DNA from 2 places in the Photorhabdus heterorhabditis genome. Region 2 is predicted to be linked to the other one. Evidence: riboswitches for the same ligand, from Rfam matches in the RefSeq annotation. Region 2 holds a riboswitch; the other holds the start of a gene.
What was found. Region 2 has a riboswitch for thiamine pyrophosphate ahead of thiB (thiamine ABC transporter substrate binding subunit). Riboswitches for the same ligand answer to the same signal wherever they lie in the genome.
Positions count from the first base shown of each region.

Region 1: linked by a shared signal. The riboswitch ahead of thiD (bifunctional hydroxymethylpyrimidine kinase/phosphomethylpyrimidine kinase) and the one ahead of thiB (thiamine ABC transporter substrate binding subunit) in region 2 are both predicted to bind thiamine pyrophosphate.

Region 1 covers NZ_LJCS01000020.1:30,888-41,187, forward strand. The annotation lists gene AM629_RS09225 (N-acetylmuramoyl-L-alanine amidase) at 1-241, shown strand, start outside; gene AM629_RS09235 (DUF2165 family protein) at 1,419-1,919, shown strand; gene yddG (aromatic amino acid DMT transporter YddG) at 1,949-2,848, shown strand; gene yidA (sugar-phosphatase) at 3,193-3,999, opposite strand; gene AM629_RS09250 (helix-turn-helix domain-containing protein) at 4,086-4,469, opposite strand; gene mgrB (PhoP/PhoQ regulatory lipoprotein MgrB) at 4,757-4,927, shown strand; gene AM629_RS09260 (amino acid permease) at 5,348-6,727, shown strand; gene pagP (lipid IV(A) palmitoyltransferase PagP) at 6,789-7,412, opposite strand; gene cspE (transcription antiterminator/RNA stability regulator CspE) at 8,025-8,234, shown strand; TPP riboswitch at 8,350-8,442, shown strand; gene thiD (bifunctional hydroxymethylpyrimidine kinase/phosphomethylpyrimidine kinase) at 8,488-9,285, shown strand; gene fbaB (class I fructose-bisphosphate aldolase) at 9,403-10,300, opposite strand, start outside.
Region 2 covers NZ_LJCS01000038.1:11,938-22,237, reverse strand. The annotation lists gene thyA (thymidylate synthase) at 1-314, opposite strand, end outside; gene lgt (prolipoprotein diacylglyceryl transferase) at 311-1,186, opposite strand; gene ptsP (phosphoenolpyruvate--protein phosphotransferase) at 1,262-3,508, opposite strand; gene rppH (RNA pyrophosphohydrolase) at 3,518-4,048, opposite strand; TPP riboswitch at 4,161-4,266, shown strand; gene thiB (thiamine ABC transporter substrate binding subunit) at 4,340-5,353, shown strand; gene thiP (thiamine/thiamine pyrophosphate ABC transporter permease ThiP) at 5,329-6,933, shown strand; gene thiQ (thiamine ABC transporter ATP-binding protein ThiQ) at 6,926-7,633, shown strand; partial or broken gene AM629_RS13535 (RNA-guided endonuclease InsQ/TnpB family protein) at 7,820-8,152, opposite strand; partial or broken gene AM629_RS13530 (DNA polymerase domain-containing protein) at 8,306-8,885, shown strand; gene rapA (RNA polymerase-associated protein RapA) at 9,082-10,300, shown strand, end outside.

The DNA of each region.
Region 1 (10,300 bases), on a different contig from region 2:
TACAACCGTTGAAAAATACATGGCCGGTAGAAAATGGAATGCAAAAGCTTCTGTTGAGTTAATACAGAAGACATTAGAAAAATATGGCTATACCATTCCACAAACGGGTGTACTTGATGAAGATACCCGTAAAACAATCAGTGCATTCCAGATGCATTTTAGGCCAGATGACATCAGTGGTAATCCTGATGCACAAACTGAGTCAATAGCTTTGGCGTTGGTTGAGAAGTATAAAAGATAGTTTTTGATATCAGAGTAAGATCATGTCACAGAAGTAACTTTATAAAAGTGGCTTTTGTGGCATGGTTTTTCTGATAATCAGTATTATAAATTTTCATGGTTTATTCTTCGAACTCATCTTCACTTTGTTTCAATCTATTATCACTGTTTACCCCAACAATTCTTAATCGAGAATTATCAGCTCCCGCTGTATTAAATCCAGATCTCTTTCGTTATTTTTAATAGTTAATTATTTCAACAAGGGTGAAAATAAGCAGTTATAAAAATAGGATATTGTTAAATGGTCAGATATTCAGTAGTAATAAGATGATAAGCTTTCTTTATCTAAGTAATAGTCGCTTATTTTATAACGACTATTACCAATAGGTAAAATTAAATAAAATTCATGATATATGGGATCAAGATTACCTTTTATCACTGTTTTTTCTTGCAGGGAGAGTAAACGCAAGAATGATTCCGACAAGGCTGATAAGTGGTGAATACATGATTATTCTGTCAGAAAGATAGTTTGGTAAGACACTGCATAGATAAATAAAAATAGATATTGGCCAGCCATATAACCCCGTACTATTAAACCTGAAAGCTGTTTTTATGATCAAATAATAAACAGTGGCAAAGGAGCACATTGCCCATAAGCCAATAGAAATCATGTACAACCATACTGATAATTCATATTGCATATAGGAGGCATAATTGTTTTCTGCCAGATAACCAGAGAAAAAAATCAGCGCTCCGAGAATAACCGCCGCTGTGATAAAGCTGATAATATAATCCATTCTACTCAGTTTTTGCCTGAAATAGTTTTTTATTGCATCAAACAGAGAATCATCCATAAAGAATAGTCAGGTAAATAAATATTAAATAGATAATAACTGATTTGATGATGGTATGAACAGAAAAATATAAATCCCAAATTGGATAGAAATATCCTAAAGATAATCATACGATTGAATATGTGATAATAAGGTGATGATTGTTAAATTATATGATATATCCGTTATCTTTCAAGTTGCCTCTTTGTTGGCTACACTCGTTCACCCCGGTCACATAGTTCGCTATGCTCCCGGGGATTCGCTCCCTTGCCGTCGCGATGCATCTTGAAATCCATAGGGCATAGTTTGTAAGCTTTATGATCTTAGTAGTGCTTAAGTTATTCTTATTTTTTGAGGATTCAGCAAATGATTATTCGCTTATCTAAAGTTCTGACTGTCTGTGCAATTGCCTTGTTTGCTACATTGGTCGCTTTTGGCAACATTACGGATTATGGTACTAATTTCGCATTTGTACAGCATGTATTCATGATGGATACTGTTTTCCCTGATACTGCCATTACTTATCGAGCAATCAATTCACCTGTATTACATCATATTGGTTATATTGGAATTATTTTTTTAGAAACGCTTACCGCAGTGCTGTGTTGGATCGGTGGTATTCTCTTACTGGCGAATTTAAAATCTAATGCTGCTGTTTTTAATAAGAAGAAAGCTATTGCGATAGCTGGCCTGACTTTGGGTTTTCTGACCTGGCAGGTGGCATTTATGTCAATTGGAGGTGAATGGTTTGGAATGTGGATGTCTAAACAATGGAATGGTGTATCCAGTGCTTTCCGGTTCTTTGTCACTATCATTCTGGTATTGATTTATTTGGTTCAACGTGACAGAGAATTAGGTGAAGAATAACTGCCTATTGAGATAGATTAAGTGTGAGGATGAGTGTGAAGACAGGGATTGAACAATACAAAGCTACGGTATATGGCGTACTGGCGATTGTGCTGTGGAGCACAATCGTTGGTTTGATAAGAAATGTTAGTGAAAGTTTTGGGCCTGTAGGCGGTGCCGCTCTTATTTATACTGTTGGTTCAATCTTTTTGATTCTGCTAATAGGCTTGCCAAAAATCAGCACCTTTCCTAAAGCCTATTTATGGTTTGGAAGTCTGCTGTTTGTCAGCTATGAAATTTGTTTATCACTCGCATTAGGTTTTGCTGATAATCGTGTCCAGGCAATTGAATTAGGTATGGTTAACTACCTGTGGCCAGGTTTGACTGTCTTATTGTCAGTCATTGTTAATAAGCAGAAAGTGAACTGGTGGTTATATCCCGGCTTATTGTTGTCTGTTCTAGGGATTGGTTGGGTGATGAGTGGTGACAATGGTTGGTCATTTAGTCAAATGATGGAGAATATACAGAGCAATCCATTAAGTTATGGATTGGCTTTTGCTGGGGCAATTATTTGGGCGATGTATTGTAACATTACAAAAATAATGTCAGCGGGTAAAAATGGCATGTCATTGTTTTTTATCCTAACGGCTTTAGCGCTATGGGTTCAATACTTTTTCACCTCTCCCCCTGAAATGGTGATAACTCTTCGTAGTGTCAGTATCTTATTGTTTGCTGGAATTGTTATTGGTGTGGCGAATGCTGCCTGGACAGTGGCAATCATAAGGGGGCATGTTGCATTATTGGCTACGTTATCTTATTTTACGCCAATTATATCTACTGCTTTTTCATCGTTGTTACTTAGCATTACACTCTCTTTTTCATTTTGGCAAGGTGTGCTGATGGTCACAATAGGGTCAATTGCCTGCTGGTTAGCGACCAGAAAGAGGTAATACTTGCTATACCTTCATCTTTCAAGTTGCTGCTTTGTTGGCTGCGTTCACTTACCTCAGTCACATCGTTATCTATGCTCCTGGGGATGTGTTCACTTGCCGCCGCGCTGCAAATTGAAATCTATTGGGTATAGTTGCAATATTATGTTGTTTGCAAGAAGAAGTATTAGAGGCGGTAATGAGGTAGGGAATTCTTGATGAAGCCCCTACCTCATATATTTCTGAAAATCTAATCTGCTTATTATTCAGTCAGAGAATGCATTCAGACTTCGGGATCTTATTGCTTTGCCCAATAAACAGAGTAAAAATGAAACAAGCATGGTAACAAATTAAAATAAACCACTTTATAGGAACTTATTTATAGCTATTGCTACTCCATCTTGTTCATTTGTTGCGGTAATAAATTGAGCGATATCTTTAACACTTTGTTCGGCATTCCCCATTGCAACACCAATACCGGCGAATTCGATCATAGCCAAGTCATTATTGTGATCACCGATACACATAATTTTATCTCTGGTGATACCCAGATGATCAGCGATGGCTTTGATAGCAGTGCCTTTGTTGACTTCTTTACTGAGAATTTCTAGAAAATAGGGACTGCTCTGCATCAACGTATAGTGTTCATAAGCGTCTACTGGAATGAAATTGATCGCATCACTGAGGATATTTGGATGATCTATCATCATTAATTTAGTGAAACGCATCTCGTTGTCCATTTCATTAATAGGACAATAAATTAGAGGCGTGTCGGTGAGGAACGCTTCTCTGACGGTATATGGACTGATATCACGGTTGGCAGTATATATTTTATTAAATTCTAAAGCATGAAGATGAACGCCAATTTCACGGGAGAGTGATTCAAAAAACAGATAGTCTTCAAAATCCAATAAATTTTCTAGCAAATGTTCACCATCATTTGCCTGATGGACAACACTACCATTGTTACTGATGCAGTAACTGCTAGTTTCGTTCAGCGCTAATTCCTGTAAGTATCGCTGGATGCCAGTAAAAGGCCGACCAGAAGCCAGAACAATATGAATTCCTTGTTTTCTGGCATAATGAATAGCTTGCTTGACTGGGGGAGTGATCTGATGACTTTCGTTCAGTAAAGTGCCATCAAGATCAATGGCGATCAATTTTATTGACATTTTTCTCTCCTGAAAGCCTGATTAGGTACTGTTGCTTTGTTGTGTAATTGCCCGCTTAAAAGGCGTTTCCTTTCCTGATGATAGTGTCATGAACAGCTATTGGCAAAATGAAGAGGTAGTTTTACCTCAAGCTCAATATCTGGGTTCTGCCGGAAATCATAAGGTGTTATGCCATATTCTTTGCGGAACATGTAAGTAAAATGAGACTGTGAACCAAAGCCAAAATCCAGGGCGATATCGAAAATAGACAAAGAGCTGTTTCTTAGAAGGTGAACAGCACCCGCCAGACGTCGTTGGCGGATATATTTGCCAAGAGAAATTCCAGTAATTTCCTTGAATATTTTCTGCATATGCCAAAGCGAATAGCCAGAGTAAGCTGCCAGTTCCTCCAGATGGATTACCCGGCCAAGGTGATTCTCAATCCATTTGCTGAGAGCGTATACAAGTGCTAAGTGATTATCCTGTGGCATTAACAATTTCGTTCTGGTTGAAAGTGAAAAGAAGTATACACAACTTTTTTTAAATATGACAAAGCGTTGGCATCGTGGTTGAGATTGTAACTAAATGTGACAATTGATTTTTTTGTTTTAGTGAATAGAATCCCTAATTCAGTACTTGTTTAATTCGTTTCGGCGCATTTACTGACAGAGGGTACGGTATCAGTGTGATTTCTCCACAACAGAAGCACCGGATGGATATTTTTCTTATTTTCATTACTGTAAAATATAATTTCTTGAATTTATTCTTTATGTATTGAGTGCTGACTAAGCTTAAGGAAATAGAATTGGACATAAAAAAAACCATTGCAATCTTAGTATTACTTGGAATATGTCTGTTCTTGTACCTGTTGGCTTTGGATCGTTACTGTGATCAGGGTGAAAAGTTTGATTCAGGTATCTGTTTTGTGACCCGATATCTTCCTTTCTGATTAGTTGTTGATACTCATCAGTCATTCTCCCTTGCTGTATCTGTGCTAACATATATGTTCAGTATCCACCTTTTAAGGCTAGTATTTTATCTGCTTTGAGCAAAGCAGATATACCCAATAGATTTCAAGATGTATCGCGACGGCAAGGGAGCGAATCCCCGGGAGCCTATACCCAATAGATTTCAAGTTGCAGCGCGGCGGCAAGTGAATGCATCCCTAGGAGCATAGATAACTATGTGACTGGGGTAAGTGAACGCAGCCAACAAAGCAGCAGCTTGAAAGATGAAGGGTATAGATAACTCTGTGACCGGGGTGAGTGAGTGCAGCCAACAAAGAGGCAACTTGAAAGATAACAGGTATAAATGGGAATCGGTTGTTTCCCCACTCATAACAAAATAAAAGTTGCAGCAAGAGGACAAGATGGCAGGACAATCGCAGCAATCAACACTTAAACGCGGTTTAAAAAACCGACATATTCAGCTTATTGCCTTAGGGGGAGCTGTCGGGACTGGGTTGTTTCTCGGTATTGCACAAACCATAAAAATGGCAGGTCCCTCCGTGCTTTTAGGATACTCGGTTGCAGGTTTTATCGCATTTTTGATTATGCGTCAGCTGGGAGAGATGGTTGTTGAAGAACCAGTAGCTGGATCGTTTAGTCATTTTGCATATAAATATTGGGGAGAGTTTCCCGGTTTCTTATCGGGATGGAATTACTGGGTAATGTTTACTCTGGTCGGAATGGCAGAATTAACGGCTGTGGGAATGTATATTCATTACTGGTGGCCTGATATTCCGACCTGGGTATCTGCGATGGTATTCTTTGTTTTAATCAATAGCGTAAATTTAATTAATGTTCGATTATATGGTGAAACAGAATTTTGGTTTGCAATTATTAAAGTTGCTGCAATTATCTGTATGATTATTTTTGGCGCTTATCTATTAGTCAGTGGTAATGGAGGTCCACAGGCCAGTATCACTAATCTTTGGCAATATGGTGGTTTTATGCCTAATGGGGCTTCTGGTCTTATTATGGCAATGGCTGTGCTTATGTTCTCTTTTGGTGGACTGGAATTGGTTGGTGTTACAGCTGCTGAAGCAGAGAACCCACGAATCAGCATTCCTAAAGCAACTAACCAAGTGGTATATAGGATACTGATTTTCTATATCGGTTCTCTGACTGTGCTACTGTCGCTTTATCCGTGGAACTATGTTGTTGAAGGTGAAAGTCCATTTGTGATGATTTTTCATAATCTGGATAGTTTCTGGGTGGCGAATATTCTGAATATTGTTGTTCTGACTGCTGCATTGTCTGTTTATAACAGCGGCGTATATTGTAACAGCCGTATGCTGTATGGTTTAGCAAAGCAAGGTAATGCCCCTAAGATTTTAACGAAAATTAATAGGAATGGAGTTCCGATCAGGGCTATCGTGATATCTGCGTTAGTAACCTCAATTGGTGTATTAATTAACTATGTGATGCCAGGTAAAGCCCTTGAATTGCTAATGGCATTGGTGGTAACAACGCTGGTTATTAACTGGGTCATGATTTGTATGGCTCATTTAAAATTTCGGGCACAGAAAGTTAAAGAGGGTGTAGAACCATCGTTTAAAGCATTCTGGTACCCATTCAGTAATTATTTGTGTTTAGTTTTCCTTGCCTTTATTCTTGTCATTATTTTGATGACAGAAAGTATCCGTATTTCAGTCATTCTGATGCCATTCTGGATTAGTGTTTTATGGATTGGATTCCTGATATCTCGTTCCCATCGGGATAGATTGAAAACAATGAACCAAGGATAATGTAATACCCGGATTGTCACTATCAAACACCAGACTGATATAATAGTCTGGTGTTTTGACGTTACCATTGCCAGCGTAACCAGGCGAAGAATACGTTGCCATTATTATATGTGCCCGGAATGTATGTTCCCTGAAATGATAGTCGATCATATTCGACAGAGAACAGGGGTAATGGGAGTGGAATAGGGACATAGTAATAATCGTGACGAGCTGTAACACTCAGAGTAAAACCAACACCCAGTCGGAACCCATCTAAATCACCCGGTATCCACATTTTCTGAAATCCATAGCCAATAATGGGCTCCAGGCGGTTATGAGAATCCATAAAAGCCATTGCGTAGAGGGAATGCCAATCATTGTCTCTGTCATAGCGGTATTTACCATAACCGAAACCCCAGGGGCGTTCATTATATTTATCGGTCTTCTCTTTATCGTAGGTATATCTGTTATGCCAGGTAATTACTGGAAGATAAAATTCATTGTTGGGCGCATCCCAGGTGAGGGCAACATTATTGTTGAATGTTGCCCACAAGCTATCTGGGTGATTGCTATAACCAGTTGATGTGTTGGCTGTAGTCATCGTTGATGATTTACTGGCGGTATCTGCTGTAGTTGCAAGCACTGTCCCGGATGAGCCTAAAAGGGTTACTGATAGGGTATAAGCTGTGGTCAAATCAAACTTCATTATTTATTGCTCCAATCCCCCCGACGACATAAATTGGGGATTCCTTCGAGTTATATAAAATATGACAAACATCTAAATTCAGGAATTCTACTCTTGCTATTCTTAATAAAAGTTAAACGAAAAATAAATATTAAGATGTTCTATGTATTAAATGGCTATATTTGATACTCATATTTTAGCCGATGGATATTGGAGATGTGTTGATTTTTTTTCACTCAAAAGGGGGAGGTTAGCGTAGATAGACATAGCATAGAGATAAAAATTCTCATAATAAGATCGGCAAAATAAATTAAAATTATTTATGTTATCTGCGGTTTTGTTGAGTGGATAAACTGTAATCTAATTAGGATAACCTTGGATTTTCAAATTTTTGCAGTTATGTTAAACAATAATTGTTGTTAAGAATTTTAAATATGTGCGTTAGCTCCATAGCTGATAAAAAATGGCTTGCCATCATATTAAGAATATGTGATAAATCGTTCGGGTAAACGAGGTACGGTTCTGTTATATAGTTCTGTTATATGGTTCTGTTAATAACAGTAACTCGCTCTGGTTTTTATGTTGCGCCAAAATGGCGAATTAGAATTAAGTGATCCAAAGGAAATTCTTAAAATGGCAAAAATCACTGGTACTGTAAAGTGGTTCAACGAATCTAAAGGTTTTGGTTTTATTACTCCAGCTGATGGTAGCAAAGATGTGTTTGTACATTTTAGCGCTATTCAGAGCGATGGTTTTAAGACCCTGGCGGAAGGTCAAAAGGTTGAGTTTGAAATTCAAGATGGCCAGAAAGGTCCTTCTGCGGCAAATGTCACCACAGCATAACTTCTTTTCGTCGATCGTTTTTGATTGACAGAGTAAATTTTGTTGTTTGATTTATTGTTTATTGGCAACAATGACATACTGATATCACCCTGTTAGTTATCTGATAGGGTGTTTTTGTTTTGACTCGTGGCGCTTTTAACTGAGCTGAGATGAACCCGTAACACCTGATCTGGATAATGCCAGTGTAGGGAAGTCATGGTGCCTTCTTCCTGATACCTGCTTTATCTTTTGCTGGTTGGAAGGAGTAATTATATTGAGAATCAATACGCTGACAATTGCTGGCACTGATCCTAGTTGTGGTGCTGGTATTCAGGCTGATCTGAAAACTTTCTCCGCACTTGGGGCCTATGGCACAACAGTAATGACAGCTCTTGTTGCACAAAATACTTGTGGCGTGCAGTCTGTCTACAACATAGATCCCGCTTTCGTTGCTGCACAACTGGAATCTGTGCTGTCAGATATCAGAATCGATAGCGCCAAAATAGGCATGTTATCTAATGCGGCTAATGTTGCAGTGGTTGCAGATGCAATAAGTCGTTACTCAATCCCTTATATTGTACTGGATACGGTAATGGTTGCGAAAAGTGGAGATCCGCTTCTGGCACCGGAGGCGGTTTCTTCTGTTGTTGAGCAATTATTACCGAAGGTTTCGTTGATTACGCCAAACTTGCCAGAGGCTGCAACTATGCTGAAATGTTCAGTTGCAAAAACTGAAACAGAGATGCAAAAGCAAGGGCGTGCATTGTTATCGTTGGGATGTGAAGCGGTTCTACTTAAAGGCGGTCACCTTATAGACTGTGAAAGTCCTGACTGGTTATTTACGGGTAATGGAGAATGGCGTTTCACTGCTCCTAGAATCAACACACGTCACACTCATGGTACAGGGTGTACTCTCTCCGCTGCATTAGCTGCTTTGCGCCCACGTTATTCAGACTGGCAGACGACGCTTCCTGTAGCGAAATCTTATCTCCAGGCTGCGTTAGAGCGTGCAGATTCCCTTGAAGTAGGAAAGGGAATTGGGCCGGTACATCATTTTCATCAGTGGTGGTGAGAGTAGCTGCTGAATGATGGTTTGGTAAGAAGGTGATAACGAGTAAGACGTCTGGCTTAGAATTTATAGCACCTTGATCATCTTGTTCATTATCACCATCATCGACGACAAGCTGTATTAAGCTATTGTGACTTGATTATCCAGATAAACATCTTGGACGGCATTAATCAGTTCAATGCCATCTTTCATAGATTTTTTGAAAGCCTTACGACCGAGGATTAATCCCATACCGCCCGCGCGTTTGTTGATTACTGCGGTACGAACTGAATCACTTAGATCATTATCACCAGATGCTCCACCTGAATTAATAAGGCCAGCACGACCCATGTAGCAGTTAGCTATCTGATAGCGGACCAGATCGATTGGATGATCGGTAGTCAAATTGGCATAAACACGTTTATCTGTATGACCAAAACCAATAGCAGTATATCCCCCGTTATTTTCAGCCATCTTCTGTTTAACGATATCAGCGCCGATAGTCGCTGCCAGGTGGTTAGCTTGGCCGGTTAAATCTGCACTAGCGTGATAATCTACCCCTTCTTTTTTGAAAGCAGAATTACGCAGGTAGGCCCACAGGACGGTTACCATTCCTAGTTCATGTGCCCGTTCAAAAGCTGCTGAAATTTCCTCAATTTGACGTCGTGATTCGACAGAGCCAAAGTAAATCGTTGCACCAACAGCTACGGCACCCATCTCAAACGCCTGTTCAACACTGGCATATAAAGTCTGATCATATTGAGCAGGATAACTCAATGTTTCATTGTGGTTCAGTTTAACCAAAAACGGGATCTTATGGGCATAACGGCGGGAAACTGAGGATAACACTCCATAAGTAGAGGCCACACAGTTACAACCTGCTTCAATAGCCAATTCAACAATATTCTTCGGATCAAAATAGAGTGGATTAGCGGCAAAAGAAGCGGCAGCAGAATGTTCTACGCCTTGATCCACGGGTAAAATAGATAAATAGCCAGTGCCTGCGAGACGACCATGATTCAACAGTGTTTGCATGGAA
Region 2 (10,300 bases):
TCCGCAGCCCCCCATGCACGCCATTGCTTACCATACACAGGCCCCAAATCGCCATTTTCATCCGCCCATTCATCCCAGATAGTGACATTATTATCATGCAGATATTGAATATTCGTATCACCATTAAGGAACCAAAGAAGCTCATGAATAATCGAGCGAATATGGCAACGTTTGGTTGTAACTAGCGGGAAACCATCCTGCAAATTGAAACGCATCTGATGCCCGAAAATGGAGATAGTGCCAGTCCCGGTGCGGTCTGCTTTCGGAGTACCTTCTTCAAGCACTCTTTTCATTAAGTCCAGATACTGTTTCATTTTACCTCTTGTACCTTATTACCTTGGCATTTGTATGCCCATACCATCATTAAAATTCCTGCCAGAATCATTGGAATAGAAAGAATCTGTCCCATGCTGATCCCATCAAATAGTCCCAGTTGTGCATCCGGTTGACGGAAGAATTCCACTATTATCCTGAAAACACCGTAACCAATTAAGAATAAGCCAGAAACACTGCCCATTGGACGAGGTTTACGGATAAATAAATTCAAAATAATAAACAGGACTATCCCCTCTAACACCATTTCATAGAGCTGTGAAGGATGGCGGGGAAGAACACCATATTGTTCAAGTATTGATAGCAATGAGGGATCAGCTGCTGCCAGGGCAATATCTTCACCACGGGAGCCGGGGAACAACATAGCCCATGGCGTATCCAATGTGACACGTCCCCACAATTCGCCGTTGATAAAATTACCGATTCTTCCCATACCTAAACCAAAAGGTACTAGCGGTGCAATGAAGTCAGAAACTTGTAAGAAGTGGCGTTTAGTTCTACGGCCAAACCACCACATGGCGCAGATAACCCCAATCAAACCACCGTGGAAAGACATTCCTCCATCCCAGACTTTAAACAGATAAAGAGGATTATCGAGAAATACCGAAAGATTATAAAACAGCACGTAACCAAGACGGCCACCAACAAAAACACCCACAAAACCCGCATAGAGTAAGTTCTCTACTTCGTTTTTTGTCCAACCACTATTCGGTTTTGCTGCCCTGCGTGTTGCCAGCCACATGGCGAATACAAACCCTACCAAGTACATAAAACCATACCAATGGAGGGATACGGGACCTATTGAAAAAATTACCGGATCAATATTAGGAAATGCCAGGTAGCTGTTACTCATCGTTCCCCACTTAATATTTAAAATTAATGCCCTAAAGCAAATGATTGCGAACCACAGCACAGGCCGTTAAACGGATTAAATGCCACCTCTGACCAAACCGCCAACCCCATGCTGCTCCATAAATGTTGCAGATAACTCCTTTACTCTTACACTAGTTTCAGCCTGTAGCACTTCGGCCATTAACTTTTCAACCTGAGCTATCTCTAGATGGCGTAATAAATATTTAATCCTTGGCACACTACAACCACTCATGCTCAAACTGCGATAACCAAGACCAATCAATATCAGAGCTCCCATAGGAGAACCCGCCATTTCACCACAAATACTAATAGCAAGACCTGCTTGCTGGCTATTTTCAAATACCAATTTTAATGCCCGAATTACAGCCGGATGCAAGCAATCATAAAGGGAAGCAACGTGAGTATTATTTCGATCCACTGCTAACAGATACTGCGTCAGGTCATTGGTTCCAATCGAAACAAAATCGACCCTGTTTTTTAATTGTGGCAATAAAAAAATCACCGAAGGAACTTCAATCATCACACCAAGCTGCGGCATAGGTATCTGGCACGCCAAAATTTGCTCAACTTCTTCTTTAGCCCTGTCTATCAACCGCTTAGCTTCATCAACTTCCTCCATGCTGGTCACCATGGGCAGTAATATTTTCAAATTACCCGTATTGACATTAGCTCTGAGCATAGCTCTAAGCTGAATAAGAAAAATTTCCGGTTGATCCAAGGTTACTCGTATACCACGCCACCCCAAACAAGGATTTTCTTCTCTAATAGACATGTAAGGTAGTTGCTTATCTGCACCGATATCCAGTGTACGCAATACCACAGGTTTATCAGGAAATAATTGCAACATTTCCTGATAACGGGCTTTTTGCTCATCTTCTGAAGGGAAACCTCTGTGCAGCATAAAGGGTATTTCGGTTCGATAGAGACCAACACCGTCAATACTATTACCTATCTGTAATTCATATTTTAGGCTTAAACCAGCATTGAGCTGAACAAGGATGCGTTCACCACTTTTGAGCCGAGCTTCCTGATCAACATCTCCCTCAGCCAGCTTATTCAGTGCTTTTTCTTCTTCAATAATCTGTTTATATTCCTGAGAAATCAGTGGCTCTGGCTCAATAAAGACTTCTCCACGGAAACCATCAAGAATAAGTATACGATTATGAAGGAGTTCTGGCTGAATATCAGCGCCCATAATGGCAGGAATACCCATTGCACGAACCAATATGGCAGAGTGTGAATGAGTCGCGCCATCACGGACAATAACCCCCGCCAATCTTTCCTGCGGCATTTCTGCTAACAAATTAGCACTCAATTCATCAGCAACCAGAATAAACCATTCAGGCCACTGATAGCTGACAGTAGGTGAATCATCCAGATGAAACAGTAATCGCTGCCCAAGTGCACGTAGATCTGATGCTCTTTCCCGCATATAGGCATCCTGCAAGCTGGCAAATTGCTCTGCGTATTTTTCAATGACTTGTTTAACAGCCCATTGCGCAACATATCCCTGTTCAATACAGGAAAACAGATCTTGTTTTAATTGGGGATCATTCAAGATGTAGGAATAGAGATCAAAAATAGCCGCAGTTTCTTTCTGAGAACCAGTAGTAAAACGCTTACTCAGCCGTCGGCATTCTGCTGTCGCATCTTCAAGTGCCTTAATCAACCGAGAACGTTCTGCCGCATGATCAAGGGTCGATGCTTCAAAAACTTGTTCAAGTGAAGGTTGGGAGCAATCCTGCCAGCCTTGAGCCATGACTATTCCATTGGAAATTGCCAGCGCTTTAATTCTGGTCTGCCGGTAATGACCAAACAAACCCTTTGTTTGAGCCTGGGCAAGAATCACAGCCAGTTGCGTCGCAAGCGTCACCATAAAAGACTCTTCGCTTTCATTAAACAACCGCTGTTCCTGCTGCTGAACAACTAAAACACCTTGCAACTGGCGACGATAAATAACCGGAACACCCAGAAAAGCACGGAAGTTATCTTCTTTAACTTGGGGTAAGTATTTGAAACTTGGGTGACTACGTATATCAGCCAGATTGATCAGTTCAGATAATTGCCCGACTTGTCCAACGACCCCCTCATCAAAAGCCAGACTGATAATCCTTCCCCGGGGTTTCTTCAAGCCCCGAGTTGCCATCAGGTAATAACACCGCCGTTGATGATCAGCAAGATAGATAGAACACACATCAGTGTTCATAGCCAAGCAGGTTTCGTTCACCAATAGCTCAAGCGCTTCGGCTAGATTAGTCGCCATAGCAACTTTTTCAACAATTTCCCGTAAACGCATCAGCATGGAGCTAACCTAACTTCTCTTACGACGATGAGAATATGAAGGACGCGACAGCGATGGTGTTTCCTGCATTGGCATCACAACCGAAGCAAATTCTTTCATCACACGCCGGTAAACATCACGCTTAAAAGAGACAACTTGCCGCACAGGATACCAATAGCTGACCCAGCGCCAACCATCGAACTCCGGCGTATTACTGTGCTGTACATTAATATCTTCTTCATTACAAAGCAGTTGTAATAAGAACCACCGCTGTTTTTGGCCAATACAGACAGGTCTTGTATCCCAACGCACCAAACGCTTGGGTAATTTGTAACGTAACCAATTACGAGTAGAAGCCAGAATACGTACATCTTTCCGACCTAAACCAACTTCTTCATACAGTTCCCGGTACATAGCCTGTTCTGGTGACTCCCCCGGATTAATGCCTCCCTGAGGAAATTGCCAAGAATGCTGCCCGTAACGCCGGGCCCACAAAACCTGGCCTTGCCGATTACAAATTACAATTCCTACATTCGGGCGGTAGCCATCATCATCGATCACAGACTACCTCGATAAACTAAATTTGAAAGATGACTAATTGTTTCACACTACCCTCAAGTGGTAAACCTCTATCATTGGACTTTGCAGTAGCTAGCTAAATCTCTACAATAGCATCATCTCAACGGGGTGCTGGCTGTTTAAAACAGCCTTGCTGAGAAGTAAACCCGCCGAACCTGATCCGGCTAATACCGACGTAGGGATTTGAGCTGCTAATCATTTCACAACAGAAATTATCTTGCTGTTTAGCGCTTCCAGATCCTTTGCCAATCCTCTTGAATTAAGGAGAGCAAAGTGTTTAAGACGTTATTTTCCAAATTAATCGTACTAGCCATATTACCAACCTCTGTTTTGCTATCTAGCCAGGTTGTACAGGCAAGACCGGTATTAACTGTTTATACCTATGATTCTTTTGCCGCTGAATGGGGTCCTGGGCCTGCAATTAAAAAAGCATTTGAGGCTGAATGTCACTGCGAACTAAAACTGGTGGCTCTGGAAGATAGTATATCTCTACTCAATCGCCTAAGAATGGAAGGGAAACGGGCCTCTGCCGATATCATTATTGGATTGGATAACAACTTGATTGAAGCCGCGCAACAAACGGGTCTGTTCACTGAAAGTAAAGTGGATCTCAGCAAACTGAAACTCCCTGAGCAATGGCATAACAATGTATTTATTCCTTATGACTATGGCTATTTTGCTTTTATTTACGACAAAAATACTTTGCCACATCCGCCTAAAAGCATGGATGAATTGATTAATAGTCCCAATAATTGGAAAGTTATCTATCAAGACCCTCGTACCAGCACACCAGGACAAGGTTTGCTGTTATGGATGCAAAAAATTTATGGTAATGACGCCCCACAAGCTTGGCAAAAACTTGCTAAGAAAACCCTAACAGTCACCAAAGGTTGGAGTGAGGCTTATGGTTTGTTCCTGAAAGGGGAAGGTGATCTGGTCCTGAGTTACACGTCTTCACCGGGTTATCACATCTTATCTGACAAGAAAGACAATTACGCTGCGGCAATTTTCAGTGAAGGCCATTATCTGCAAGTCGAAGTTGCTGCTCAATTGGCTTCCAGCAAGCAGCCGGAACTTGCCCAAAAATTTATGCAATTTATGCTGACTCCGGCTTTCCAACAAGAAATCCCAACCACTAACTGGATGTATCCAGTCATTGATATCCAGCTCCCTGAAGTGTATTCGCAATTTTCATTACCAAAAAACTCGCTGCAATACAGCGCGGAAGAAGTCGCCACACACCGTAACAAATGGATTCGTACATGGCAAAGCGCTGTCAGCCACTAATTGCCGGATGGCTGCTGCCGGGGGCTATCGCCTCCGGTCTTTTACTGTTAGTCGCCTTGCTGGCGTTCGGTACACTTTGGTTTAACGCACCTGAGGGTAGCTGGCACCTACTGACAGAAGATAGCTATTTGTGGCATGTCGTACGTTTTACATTCTGGCAGGCTTTTTTGTCAGCGCTGTTTTCTGTTATTCCGGCTATTTTTCTTTCCAGAGCGCTTTACCGACGCCATTTTCCAGGCCGAACCTTATTTCTGCGCCTATGTGCTATGACACTGGTTTTACCCGTACTAGTCGCTTTGTTCGGCATTCTGACTGTCTATGGCAAAGTCGGCTGGCTGGCGCAGTTCTGCGAATGGATCGGCATCAATTACCATTTCACACCTTATGGTTTACAAGGGATTTTGCTAGCACATATCTTTTTTAATATGCCACTGGCAACACGACTTTTACTGCAATCACTGGAAAACATTGCGGTGGAACAACGGCAGCTAGCAGCTCAGTTAGGTATGAATGAATGGCAACATTTCCGTTTTGTTGAATGGCCTTATCTGCGCCGCCAGATCCTGCCAACTGGTGCACTGATTTTTATGCTCTGTTTCGCCAGTTTTACCACTGTACTTGCTTTAGGTGGCGGCCCTGCTGCAACAACTGTCGAACTGGCGATCTATCAGGCGCTAAGCTATGACTACGATCTTAACCGTGCTGCTTTGCTAGCCTTGATTCAGCTTACCTGTTGCCTTGGCCTTGTACTCCTCAGCCAGAAGCTTAACAGCGCTCTGTCTGTCGGCTACAGTAACCAACAGCAATGGCGTAATCCACAAGATACTTTGCCGAGAAAAATCTGTGATAGCCTGTTAATTATCGCAGCCTTATTACTGCTGGTACCACCATTACTAGCTGTCGTCGTGGATGGTCTAAATAGTGGAATATTTAACGTATTACGCCAGCCTGCATTGTGGCAGGCATTTATCACATCAGTCGTCATTGCTTTAGGGGCGGGGTTTCTGTGTGTTTTGTTCACTATGATGCTACTGTGGAGCAGCCGCGAGCTATACCTGCGCCATTCCCCCCGCTGGGGACAAGCAATGGAAATGAGTGGCTTGTTGATCCTGGCTATGCCCGGCATTGTGCTAGCAACTGGGGTCTTTCTGTTGCTTAACGAAACCGTTGGCTTGCCTCGTTCGCCCTATGGTCTGGTGATTTTAACTAACTCGCTGATGGCAATCCCTTATGCACTGAAAGTTCTGGACAATCCGATGAAAGATTTAGCCGCCTGCTATAATCCTTTGTGTCGATCCCTGAATATTCAAGGTATTAACCGATTGCTCTGGATTGAACTAAAAGCCCTAAAAATCCCGCTGGCACAAGCTTTAGCCTTTGCCTGCGTCCTCTCGATTGGTGATTTTGGCATTGTGGCGCTGTTTGGTAATGAAGATTTCCGTACACTGCCCTTCTATCTGTACCAGCAAATAGGGGCTTACCGTAGTCAAGATGGCGCAGTCACTGCCTTATTGCTGTTATTATTATGTTTTATGTTGTTTAGTTTACTTGAGCGCTTACCAGGACGACGTAATGCTTAAACTAGAGAATCTGACTTACACCTATGAACATCTGGTGATGCTGTTTGACTTGCAGATTCAGGCCGGGGAACGTATCGCCATTCTTGGGCCCAGTGGAGCAGGTAAAAGCACATTACTGAATCTGATCGCCGGTTTTCAAACAGCAGAAAAAGGCTCTCTATGGCTGAATGGGGAAAATCACACCAATACGCCACCTTCTCAGCGCCCCGTATCCATGTTATTTCAAGAAAATAACCTCTTCTCCCATCTAACGATTGAACAGAACATTGGGTTGGGATTACATCCCGGATTACGTCTTAATAGCAAACAGAAACAGACGTTACAACAAATAGTCTCCCAAGTTTCGTTGGAGGATTGCCTTACTCGTTTGCCTGCTCAACTTTCTGGTGGACAACGACAGCGGGCAGCATTAGCGCGTTGTTTAGTGCGCCAGCAGCCAGTTCTGTTACTTGATGAGCCCTTTTCTGCTCTTGATCCAGCACTGCGTAATGAAATGCTGGTATTGCTGGAGCAAGTTTGCAATGAACGCCAACTTACTTTGCTGATGGTTTCGCATAATCTGGATGATGCCGCCCATATAGCTGACCGCGCTTTATTAGTTGTTGATGGCAATATTCATTATGACGGATCAACAAATGCACTGGTTGCCGGCACTGTTCCTGAAGCGACTATTTTGGGTAGGAAGGTCGATTTTAATTAGACGTTATTACTGCCTTCGCTATCAGAATAAACGAGAAGAGGATATTGCTTAGTATTTCGATTCTTTCCTTCTGTGACTAATGCCTATAGCCTTCATTTTAATCCCCCAGGTTATTTACATATGAAAGCCTTATTGACATCCTCCCCACCCAAAGGACGAGGATTCCTACTACGTTCAGACCGAAGTCTAAATCATTTCGGTGGGTTCCTGCTTCAACGGGCGGTCTGACTGCCCCCGCCCTCCACAGGCAAGCACGGCATGCCCTGCCGCTAAAATATTGCGTGCACCGTTAATATCGGCGTTTACGGTATAGCCACATGCCTGACACTCGAATTTATTCTGTGACCGGCGGTTTTCTTTTGCGGTATGACCACAGCTAGCACCTTGTTGACTGGTATAGGCGGGCGGTATTGCTAATAACTGACCTCCGCGCCAGAGCTGCTTATACTCAAGCTGACGGCGCATTTCATACCAGCCCTGATCCAGTATCGCGCGGTTTAAACCTGATTTTGCTCGTACCATTGAGCAACAGCAAACACCGAGTTAGTCTGAAAACCGCGCCTTATATCCCCGCCCTGAAGCTGTCTTTTGATCATATTTCATAGATCAAGAGACAGCTGAAGCACGGGGTTTTACGGCGCATCGGATAAACATTTTTGATTTAAAAGCCCCCTTGAGTTGGAATTTAAAACTCACTATCGTCGTTTTCTAATGCCAACTATCCGTGGTGCGGAACAAGGCAGCACAAATACGTTACTCCAGTCTGAGTAATGACCGTATGGTATACAAAAGATTGGAAACCGCCCGCACCGACTGGACGCCTCTAGCACAGGATTTCCAGAAGCAACTGTATTCACTGATTTTTCATCAGCAGCCTTATCAGAAATTTATTCGTCGCTATATTACCAGTACCCTAGAAGGAAAATTTGATGATAAACTAATCTACCGTGAAAGGTTGCGCCATAAACTGTCTGACTATCAGCGTAATGTACCGCCACATGTAAGAGCAGCAAGGCTGGCAGATGAATATAATCTGCAACATAATCGGCCTTTACAGTATCAAAATGGTGGCTGGATAAGATATGTCATGATGCAATCCGGGCCAGAACCGTTGGAAAACCTGCATTCGTCACCAGATTATGATCACTATATCAATAAACAAATTCAGCCTATCGCTGATGCTATCCTGTCAATTTTACAGGATAATTTTACAACTTTGTTCACCGGGCAGATAGTAATGCCTTTTAGCTAATCACTATTTAACTAATTACTATTTTTTGCAGGTGACGACTGGCTTTGCTTCCATTAACATATCGCCCCTTTAACGAGTGATAAGGGGATTAAAGGGGCATCTTTGCTATCTGCCCATTATCTCCGTTAGATCAAATAAAAAGCTGTCGTCCTTCACCTTCAATAACATTTATCTAACAGAAACTGAGTCAAAATTTATGCCATTTACCCTCGGTCAACGCTGGATCAGCGATACAGAAAGCGAACTTGGATTGGGAACCGTTGTTGCATTGGACGCACGAATGGTCACTTTGCTTTTTCCTGCCAGCGGAGAGAACCGCCTTTACGCTCGCAATGATTCCCCTATTACCCGTGTGATGTTTAACTCAGGGGATGTTGTCACCAGCCACGAAAGCTGGCAACTCAAAGTAGATGAAGTCCAACAAGAAAATGGCCTACTTATTTATACAGGTACACGCCTTGATACCCTGGAAGAAAATGTCACTCTGCGCGAAGTATTCCTCGACAGTAAACTCACCTTCAACAAACCACAGGATCGCCTGTTTGCAGGACAAATTGATCGGATGGATCGCTTTGCCCTGCGCTTTCGTGCCCGTAAATATCAAAGCGAGCAATTTAAACTTGCTGAAAGCGGTCTGCGCGGTATTCGCGCAAGCCTGATCCCTCATCAGCTTCATATCGCTAACGAAGTAGGCAAACGCTATGCCCCAAGGGTGCTGCTGGCTGATGAAGTTGGCTTAGGTAAAACCATCGAAGCTGGGATGATCATCCACCAGCAATTGATGGCCGGTCGTGCTGAACGTATTCTGATTATTGTGCCAGACAGCCTTCAGCATCAATGGCTGGTCGAAATGCTACGCCGTTTCAATTTACGCTTTTCCCTGTTTGATGACAGCCGCTATACCGAAGCACGACACGACAGTGATAATCCATTTGAAACAGAACAATTGGTACTTTGCTCACTGGATTTTGTCCGCCGCAATAAACAGCGTTTTGAGCATATGCTTGAAGCCAGTTGGGATCTTATGGTAGTGGATGAAGCTCATCATCTGGCCTGGAGTGAAGATGCACCAAGCCGTGAATATCAGGTCGTTGAGCAATTGGCTGAACAGATCCCTAGTGTGTTGCTGTTAACTGCAACCCCGGAGCAATTAGGGCAGGAAAGCCATTTTGCCCGCCTGCGCTTGCTTGATCCAAGCCGTTTTCATGATTATCAAGCTTTTATTGACGAACAACAAAAATACCGCCCGGTTGCTGATGCTGTCACTCTGCTGTTATCAGGTGAACAGCTCAATAATGACCAATTAAATCTAATGGGTGAGCTCATCAGTGAACAAGATATTGAGCCTCTACTGAAAGCAGCCAACAGCAACGGTGATGATAGTGAAACTGCACGCCGCGAATTGATTTCCATGC